DNA from 2 places in the Vibrio phycocola genome. Region 1 is predicted to be linked to the other one. Evidence: predicted binding sites of a transcription regulator. Region 1 holds the regulator's gene; the other holds the start of a gene.

Evidence for each region. Region 1 encodes MetJ, which represses methionine synthesis genes. Its sites were predicted from a motif close to TTAGACNTNTANANGTCTAA; they were not measured.
Region 2: the regulator MetJ is predicted to act here: its motif matches at 2,239-2,258, upstream of metK (methionine adenosyltransferase).

What each region holds. Positions count from the first base shown of each region.
Region 1 is NZ_JBTAMQ010000009.1:163,176-167,609, forward strand. Features, by position in the region: gene rluF (23S rRNA pseudouridine(2604) synthase RluF) at 1-614, opposite strand, end outside; gene ACXJY6_RS13695 (DUF1499 domain-containing protein) at 785-1,234, opposite strand; gene ACXJY6_RS13700 (MarR family winged helix-turn-helix transcriptional regulator) at 1,361-1,798, shown strand; gene metJ (met regulon transcriptional regulator MetJ) at 1,883-2,206, opposite strand; gene ACXJY6_RS13710 (O-succinylhomoserine (thiol)-lyase) at 2,496-3,662, shown strand; gene ACXJY6_RS13715 (bifunctional aspartate kinase/homoserine dehydrogenase II) at 3,662-4,434, shown strand, end outside.
Region 2 is NZ_JBTAMQ010000005.1:12,218-16,651, forward strand. Features, by position in the region: gene rsmE (16S rRNA (uracil(1498)-N(3))-methyltransferase) at 1-301, opposite strand, end outside; gene ACXJY6_RS08785 (SprT family zinc-dependent metalloprotease) at 421-921, opposite strand; gene metK (methionine adenosyltransferase) at 1,012-2,166, opposite strand; gene tkt (transketolase) at 2,473-4,434, shown strand, end outside.

The sequences.
Region 1 (4,434 bases):
CGCACTCGGCGAAGCTTAAACACATCATACCCTAACGTTTCACACATCCGGCGAATCTGGCGGTTTAAACCCTGTGTTAACACAATACGAAACGAAAATTTACCTTCCTGAGTGACCTTACATGGCAAGGTCACAGTATCAAGAATCGCAACGCCTTCACTCATTTTTCGAATAAAGTCCTGAGTAATCGGCTTGTCTACTCGTACTACATACTCTTTCTCATGCTGATTCCCCGCGCGAAGGATTTTATTAACGATATCACCGTCATTAGTCAGAAAAATCAAACCATCGGAAGGTTTATCTAAACGGCCAATAGGAAAAATACGCTCGCGGTGCCGAACAAAATCGACGATATTTCCTTGAACATCACGCTCAGTGGTACAGGTAATGCCAACAGGTTTATTCAAGGCAATGTAAATTGGTTTGCGTTTGGCTCTTAATGGTTTGCCATTGACGACAACATCATCCGCATCGGTTACTTTTAGTCCCATTTCTGCCACCAAACCATTCACCTTCACTTTACCATCGGCAATCAGACGGTCGGCCTCACGACGAGAACAAATTCCGGTTTCGCTGATGTATTTATTGAGACGTTTTTCGGTGGTGTCGGACATGAATTCCTCGAATTTCGAGCTAAGTGGTAAGCAACCCGAGAGGAAGTGTGTAAAAAACCAAACGAGCAAGGCAACTCGCGCAGTTTACTTGATTATGAATAGGGACAAAAGCCATTGGTTTAATTTGTTTCGATTAAATTAAACCAATGAAATTCAGTCGTGCCTTTCGCTTATTTTTCTGCGTACAGTGCGGCGAGCGCTTCATAACGTTTACGGTTTAAGCCCATATCTGAATACCCTGCTCGGCTTGCAGAACGAAAATGCACAACACCGTTTGCTTCATCAATCCAAAACTCAACATCGTCACGATACTTCATCAGATCGGTAGTAAAAATAACATACAGGTAAGTGTCACTTTCTTCTTCAATCTCCGCTTTACCATATTCGCTTACCGCCTGTTTTAAGGCTTCCATCGTCGCACTTGTCGACGCTTTTACCGGGAGTGGTGCCACTTTTTTGTCTTCGGTTTCAGCTTGAGTTGAGACATTATTCGGCTTGCTACTTAGCGGTGTAAATTGACCATTTTTGACACCTAATTCAGGAGTTTGATTATTTTGATAGTAAATTCGACCAAAATTTATGGCAATAAATGCGGCAATGACGATCAGAATAGTAGTCATGATTTTGTTCCCTTTCATCGGTATCTCTAATAAATAATTACTTTGTGCACAAAATAATGCGCTTTGTAGTTTGACATGTCAATGCTTTGCGCACAAAATAGTTTCAGCTAAACAATAGGACACTTCATGAACACGCCAAAAGAGTTAAAACTCGATAACCAAATTTGCCATTCGCTTTACTCTGCGAACAATGCATTGATCCGAGCATATCGCCCTTTGTTAGACAAATTGGATCTCACCTACCCGCAGTATCTCGTTATGCTGGCATTGTGGGAGGAGGATGGTGTCATCATTAAACGCCTAGTGGAACGTACTCGCCTAGATGCTGGAACTCTCACGCCAATCATAAAACGATTAGAAACCAAACTTTTGATTGAAAAAGTAAAGTCCGAGCAAGACTCGAGACAAACGATATTGAAAGTATCAAAAAATGGTAGGAGCTTACAGCAACAGGCCGCAAGTGTTCCCAAAGAATTGGCTTGCCAGATTAATATGCCAATAGAAGAGGCATTGGAATTAAAAGCACTTACTGAGCGGTTGTATCAAAAATTAAGTTCACAATAATTAAATACACAATAAAAAACACCCATAACATCGATAGCTTGGGTGTTTTAAAAAATGTGGTTTTAAATTTCAGGCTTTATTGAATCAGAACTCTTCGTCGTACGCTTCAAACGAAATGCCCATTTCAGTCATTAAAGCTTTTGCTTCAACAGGTATATCATCGGGGCGATCTTTACGCAAATCCTCGTCGGTTGGTAGAGGTTGCCCGGTATAAGCATGAAGGAAAGCTTCGCACAATAGTTCACTGTTGGTCGCATGACGCAAGTTATTTACTTGGCGGCGAGTACGTTCATCGGTCAATACTTTGAGTACTTTCAAAGGGATAGAAACCGTAATCTTCTTTACTTGCTCATTCTTTTTACCATGTTCAGCGTATGGACTAATATAGTCTCCATTCCACTCGGCCATACCACACCCTCTTTGCCAATAATTCTGATTCAAAAATTGAGGTTAATTCTAGCGTTTCTTACTGCTATAAGCAAAGACATACAGACGTCTAGAAGTGTTGACGTCCGAATTGATTGTTATTAAAATAGCCATAAGTACCGTTTTGATAAACAGTCGATCCAAGCAATCGTTAAACGGTATAAAAATTTATCTTTAATGCCACTGCAACTTGTGATCAGAAAAGGTAAAATATTGCCCTCAACCCGCCACCTCGGCGGTGACGTTCTCATGTCAAAAGGAAGGAATTATTATGGCACCTCGTAAGCCCGCGACAATTGCGGTTCGCACTGGCATCGAATCCGATTCGCAATATCATGCGGTTGTCCCACCGATTTATCTCACAACCAATTATGGTTTTCCTGCATTCGGTGAAGTGCCTAAATATGATTATACTCGTTCGGGCAACCCTAATCGTGGCTTATTGGAAACAGCTTTAGCCGATCTAGAAGGTGGAGAAGGCGCGATTGTCACCAATTGTGGAACCTCGGCAATCAACTTATGGGCCTCAGCATTTCTAAGTCCTGGCGATCTTATTGTCGCACCTCATGATTGTTATGGTGGCACCTACCGCTTATTCAATTCTCGTGCGAACAAAGGGGATTTCAAGGTTGAATTTGTCGACCAATGTGATGATCAAGCCGTAGCAGACGCCATGGCGAAACAGCCAAAACTCGTCCTATTAGAAACACCATCGAATCCACTGCTTCGTGTCGTTGATATAGAGAAAATTTGCAAGCAAGCAAAAGCCGTTGGTGCATTAGTTGCGGTTGATAACACGTTTTTATCACCGATTTTTCAACAACCACTTTCACTCGGTGCCGATTTTGTTATTCATTCCACGTCCAAATTCATTAATGGTCACTCTGATGTCATTGGTGGGGTTGTCATTTGTAAATCGAAGCAAGATGCCGAAGATCTTGCATGGTGGGGAAATTGCTTAGGTTCAACCGGAACACCATTTGACAGCTACATGACACTACGTGGCGTGCGCACCCTTGGTTCAAGAATGCGCAGCCATGAAGAAGGCGCGGCTAAAGTACTCAGCTATTTACTCGAGCAGCCACAAATTAGCGAAATTTATCACCCGAGCTTACCCGATCATCCAGGTCACGAGATCGCAAAAAAACAGCAAGCAGGATTTGGCTCAATGTTGAGCTTTGAATTTGGTGGAAGTTATGAAGAGTTACAACAATTCGTTGGCGAACTTAAGCTTTTCTCTCTCGCTGAATCACTTGGCGGTGTTGAAAGCTTGATTTGTCATCCAGCAACAATGACACACCGAGCAATGGGCGAAGAAGCGCTTGCAACGGCGGGGGTATCTCTTCAACTGTTGCGTTTGTCCATTGGTTTAGAAGACGCTGACGATTTGATTGCCGATCTCGATCGAGCCTTTGCCGTGGTCGAGGAGAACCGTTAATGCTTTCTGCACGTCATTTGCACAAATTTGGCGGCAGCAGTTTGGCCGATCCAGACTGTTATCGCCGAGTGGCAACCTTGCTAAAAGAACACTCAAAAAGTCACGATTTAATCGTCGTATCTGCTGCAGGAAAAACCACCAATCAATTGATTAAATTTGTAGAGCTTGTTTCCTCAGACAATGAAGAAGCGCACCAACAACTGAACGGTGTAAAAAAGTTCCAATTAGATCTGATCAACGACTTGCTTGACCAAGAGCATGCGCCGAAATTAACGGCGCAATTGCTTGATGAAATCGATGCACTATACAGCCTTATAGACGCGTCTACGCCATTTGAGCGCGCGACCGTCCTTGCTCATGGTGAAGTTTGGTCATCTCGTTTATTGGCAGCACTACTGAATCAACAAGAGATGCCAGCGTGCGCCCAAGATTCACGCAACTTCTTACGCGCACCTAATGTCGCTCAACCAGAAGTGGATCGCGCCAAGTCATATCCATTGCTCAAAGAGATTCTGGTTCAACACGCACATCAGCGCATCATTTTTACCGGTTTCATTGCCCAAGACGAACTCGGCACTACGGTATTATTAGGACGTAATGGTTCTGACTATTCAGCTACTATTATTGGAGCCCTTGCTGAGGTTGACCGAGTCACGATCTGGAGTGATGTCGCGGGTGTCTATAGTGCAGACCCTCGCATTGTCGATGACGCATGCTTACTACCTTTGTTGCGCCTTGACGAAGCAAGTGAATTAGCACGACTCGCGGCTCC
Region 2 (4,434 bases), on a different contig from region 1:
CGACCGCTTTTTGAATGGTAAAGTCCATTTTATCACCACGAGAAATGACCTGACCCAAGTGTAAGTCTAACGGTGATTCGACATTGCGTTCGTTGATCTGTTCAATTTGAGCAATGATCGACTTCTTGCTTACTTCAACAAGGCTAGCATTGAATTCGCGTCCACTTCCATCGAATAGAGTAATGGCTTGACCAACCCCCATTCGTAACACACGACCGATGTGACCGACCGCATCGTCGCTGAGCGAGACTTGCTGCTGAGAATCAATCAAGCTTGGATGATAAATTCGTGGGATTCGCATGAAACTTTCCTGACTTAGAGGTCTATGAATTAGAGCATGTATATAGATTGATAAATGGGACTACTGTTGTTGAATTACAAGGGCAAAATAAACAATTAGCGCTATCTAATTGTCTCACCCTATTTTTGGGTTACTCCGGTAAACTGCAACTCTTGTTGGCATCGAACACACAGGTAGTTGGCTTGGCCTCGGACGATTTTATTATGGCGTCGAATTGTCAGGTCGTGTGACTGACAGCCGCAATGATAGGAGTAACGCTTTCCTTGCACAGACGATACATTAAAACGGTGAGTGGTTGTAGGCTCAAGTTGAAATACGTCCCACATGATGGCCTTCCACTCTTTTCCATGAGGGCGAACTCGTCCATAGCGTTTAAAAGCAATTAAATGAGCAATTTCGTGGGGAATCACTTGGTTTAAAAATTCGTTTTGGTTTTCATGGAATAAAATGGGGTTTAATCTTACTTCCCAAAGCTCTAGATAGGCCTTGCCAGCGCATTTACCACGTAGCTTTAAAGAGAGAGTTGGCGTGGTGTAGTTCTCAGAAAAATAGTGATTAGCCTGTTGAATGCAAGATTGAATTTTTTGCTCGGCTTGTTGGGTGACGGCGGCTGAGAGCATGAAAACCTATGAGTTATAAATATCTATCACTGTTATAACAAAAAAAGCCCTCGAATCCGAGGGCTTGAAATTGCAATTATCAACTTGGTTTTACTTGATACCAGCGAAATCTTTTAGAACATCAACTTTGTTGGTTGCTTCCCAAGGGAATTCGTCGCGACCAAAGTGTCCGTAAGCTGCTGTTTTTTTGTACATTGGTTGCAGTAAGTTCAGCATTTCTTGTAAACCGTATGGGCGAAGATCAAAGTTCTGACGTACTGCTTCAACAATGATCTCTTGGGCGACTTTCTCGGTGCCGAAGGTTTCAATCATAATTGATGTAGGATCCGCAACACCGATGGCGTAAGAAAGTTGAATTTCACAACGATCAGCCATACCCGCAGCAACAATATTTTTAGCAACATAACGCGCAGCATAAGCAGCACTGCGGTCAACTTTTGATGGATCTTTACCAGAGAAAGCCCCACCACCGTGACGAGCAGCACCACCATAAGTATCTACGATGATTTTGCGTCCAGTTAATCCACAGTCACCCATTGGACCACCAATAACGAAACGACCTGTCGGGTTAATGAAGAAGTTGGTGTCTTTACTTAACCATTCGGCAGGTAAAACTGGCTTGATGATCTCTTCCATTACAGCTTCACGAAGATCTGGCGTAGAGATGGTATCGCAATGTTGAGTAGAAAGAACGACGGCATCTATTCCGACAATTTTGCCTTGATCGTACTGAAACGTTACTTGAGACTTCGCATCAGGACGTAACCAAGGTAGTGTGCCATTTTTACGTACTTCTGCTTGGCGTTGAACCAGACGATGTGAGTAAGTAATCGGGGCTGGCATCAATACTTCAGTTTCATTGGTTGCATAACCAAACATAATACCTTGGTCACCAGCACCTTGCTCTTTAGGGTCGGATTTATCAACGCCTTGATTGATGTCTGGCGATTGCTTACCAATGGTATTAAGCACGGCGCATGACTCAGCATCAAAGCCCATTTCCGAACCGGTATAGCCAATTTCTTTTACGGTATCACGAGTAATTTGCTCGATATCAACCCATGCTGAGGTTGTAACTTCACCACCAACCATGACCATTCCGGTTTTTACATAAGTTTCACAAGCTACGCGAGCTTTCGGGTCTTGTTCTAAGATGGCATCTAATACCGCATCAGAGATTTGATCGGCAATTTTATCTGGATGTCCTTCTGAAACCGATTCAGAAGTAAATAGGTGCTTAGTCATGAGCGCTCCGTTCTACTTATTTAAAAGCAAGTCAATCGCCTGCTTATTGGTATATAAATACATTATAGGAGTATTTACATCTAGACGTCTATTTAATTTTTTTGAGTAAATTATGAACAATTTTATCAGCGTCTTTTCGAGACACAGTTTGACTGATTGTTAAATTTGTACATATTGGTCACAAGGTTCACAGAAAATGCTGAGCTATTGCACTATTTGGGTGGTAAATCGTTTGCACGGCTTAATGGGCTCTGCGACAATATCGCCGCTAATTAATTTGACTTCGCTAAGGATTTAGGAGCTGACATGTCCTCTCAAAAACATCTTGCTAATGCAATTCGTGCTCTAAGCATGGATGGTGTACAACAAGCTAACTCTGGCCACCCTGGGGCCCCTATGGGCATGGCTGATATCGCCGAAGTGTTGTGGCGTGGCCACTTAAATCATAACCCACAGAATCCAAATTGGGCTGATCGCGACCGTTTTGTGTTATCAAATGGTCATGGCTCTATGCTAATTTATTCGCTTCTTCACCTTTCTGGTTATGACCTTTCTATTGATGATTTGAAAAACTTCCGTCAATTGCACTCTAAAACACCAGGTCACCCTGAATATGGTTATGCACCTGGCATTGAAACAACGACTGGACCTCTAGGTCAAGGAATCACTAACGCTGTTGGTATGGCACTGGCAGAAAAAGCGTTGGCGGCTCAGTTTAACCAAGAAGGCCATGACATCGTCGACCACTTTACCTACGCATTTATGGGCGATGGTTGTTTGATGGAAGGTATTTCACATGAAGCTTGTTCTCTTGCTGGGACATTAGGTCTGGGCAAACTGATTGCTTTCTGGGATGACAACGGTATTTCTATCGATGGTCATGTTGAAGGTTGGTTTAGCGATGATACTCCTAAGCGTTTTGAAGCATACGGTTGGCATGTTATTCCAGCGGTCGATGGTCACAACGCAGAAGCAATCAATGCGGCGATCGAAGCTGCAAAAGCAGACTCATCCCGTCCAACTCTAATTTGTACTAAAACCACGATTGGTTTCGGTTCACCAAATAAAGCTGGCACTCATGATTGTCACGGTGCTCCACTAGGTGCTGATGAAATCGCGGCTACTCGCAAAGAGCTTGGCTGGGAGTATGGTCCATTCGAAATTCCTGCTGATATTTATGCTCAATGGGATGCGAAAGAATCTGGCGCAGCAAAACAAGCTAAATGGGAAGCGAAATTTTCCGCTTACCAATCAGCGTATCCAGAACTTGCAGCAGAGTTTACTCGTCGTGTAAACAACGAACTTCCAGCTGACTGGGAAGAAAAAGCTCAAGCTATTATTGCTGATTTACAAGCTAATCCTGCGAACATCGCATCGCGTAAAGCGTCTCAAAATGCATTAGAAGCGTTTGGTAAGATGCTTCCTGAATTTATGGGTGGCTCAGCTGACTTAGCACCATCGAACCTAACTATGTGGTCTGGCTCAAAAGCGGTTACAGCTGATGATGCTTCAGGTAACTATATTCATTATGGTGTTCGTGAATTTGGTATGACTGCGATCATGAATGGTATGGCACTTCACGGTGGGTTTGTTCCTTACGGTGCAACCTTCTTGATGTTTATGGAATACGCACGCAATGCAATGCGCATGGCTGCACTTATGAAGATTCAAAACATTCAAGTTTACACTCATGACTCAATTGGTCTTGGTGAAGATGGTCCAACGCACCAACCTGTAGAACAAGTTGCTTCGTTACGTTTGACTCCAAATATGAGTACTTGGCGCCCATGTGACCAAGTCGAGTCGGCGGTTGCGTGGAAATATGCGATTGAACGTAAAGATGGTCCTACGTCTCTTATTTTCTCGCGTCAAAACCTTGCTCAGCAAGATCGTGATGCAGCACAAGTGGCTAATATCGCAAAAGGTGGCTACATCCTGAAAGACTGTGAAGGCGCACCTGAGCTAATCTTGATTGCGACAGGTTCAGAAGTCGAGCTTGCTGTAGCTGCCGCTGCTGAATTAACAGCCGAAGGTAAGTCGGTTCGCGTTGTTTCTATGCCAGCGACAGACTTATTCGACAAACAAGATGCGGCTTATCAAGAATCGGTTCTTCCTGCTGCAGTAACAGCTCGTGTTGCTGTTGAAGCTGGAATCGCAGATTTCTGGTACAAGTATGTTGGTTTTGGTGGTGCAATAGTTGGTATGACTACGTTTGGTGAGTCTGCACCAGCTGGAGAACTCTTCAAAATGTTTGGTTTCACGACTGAA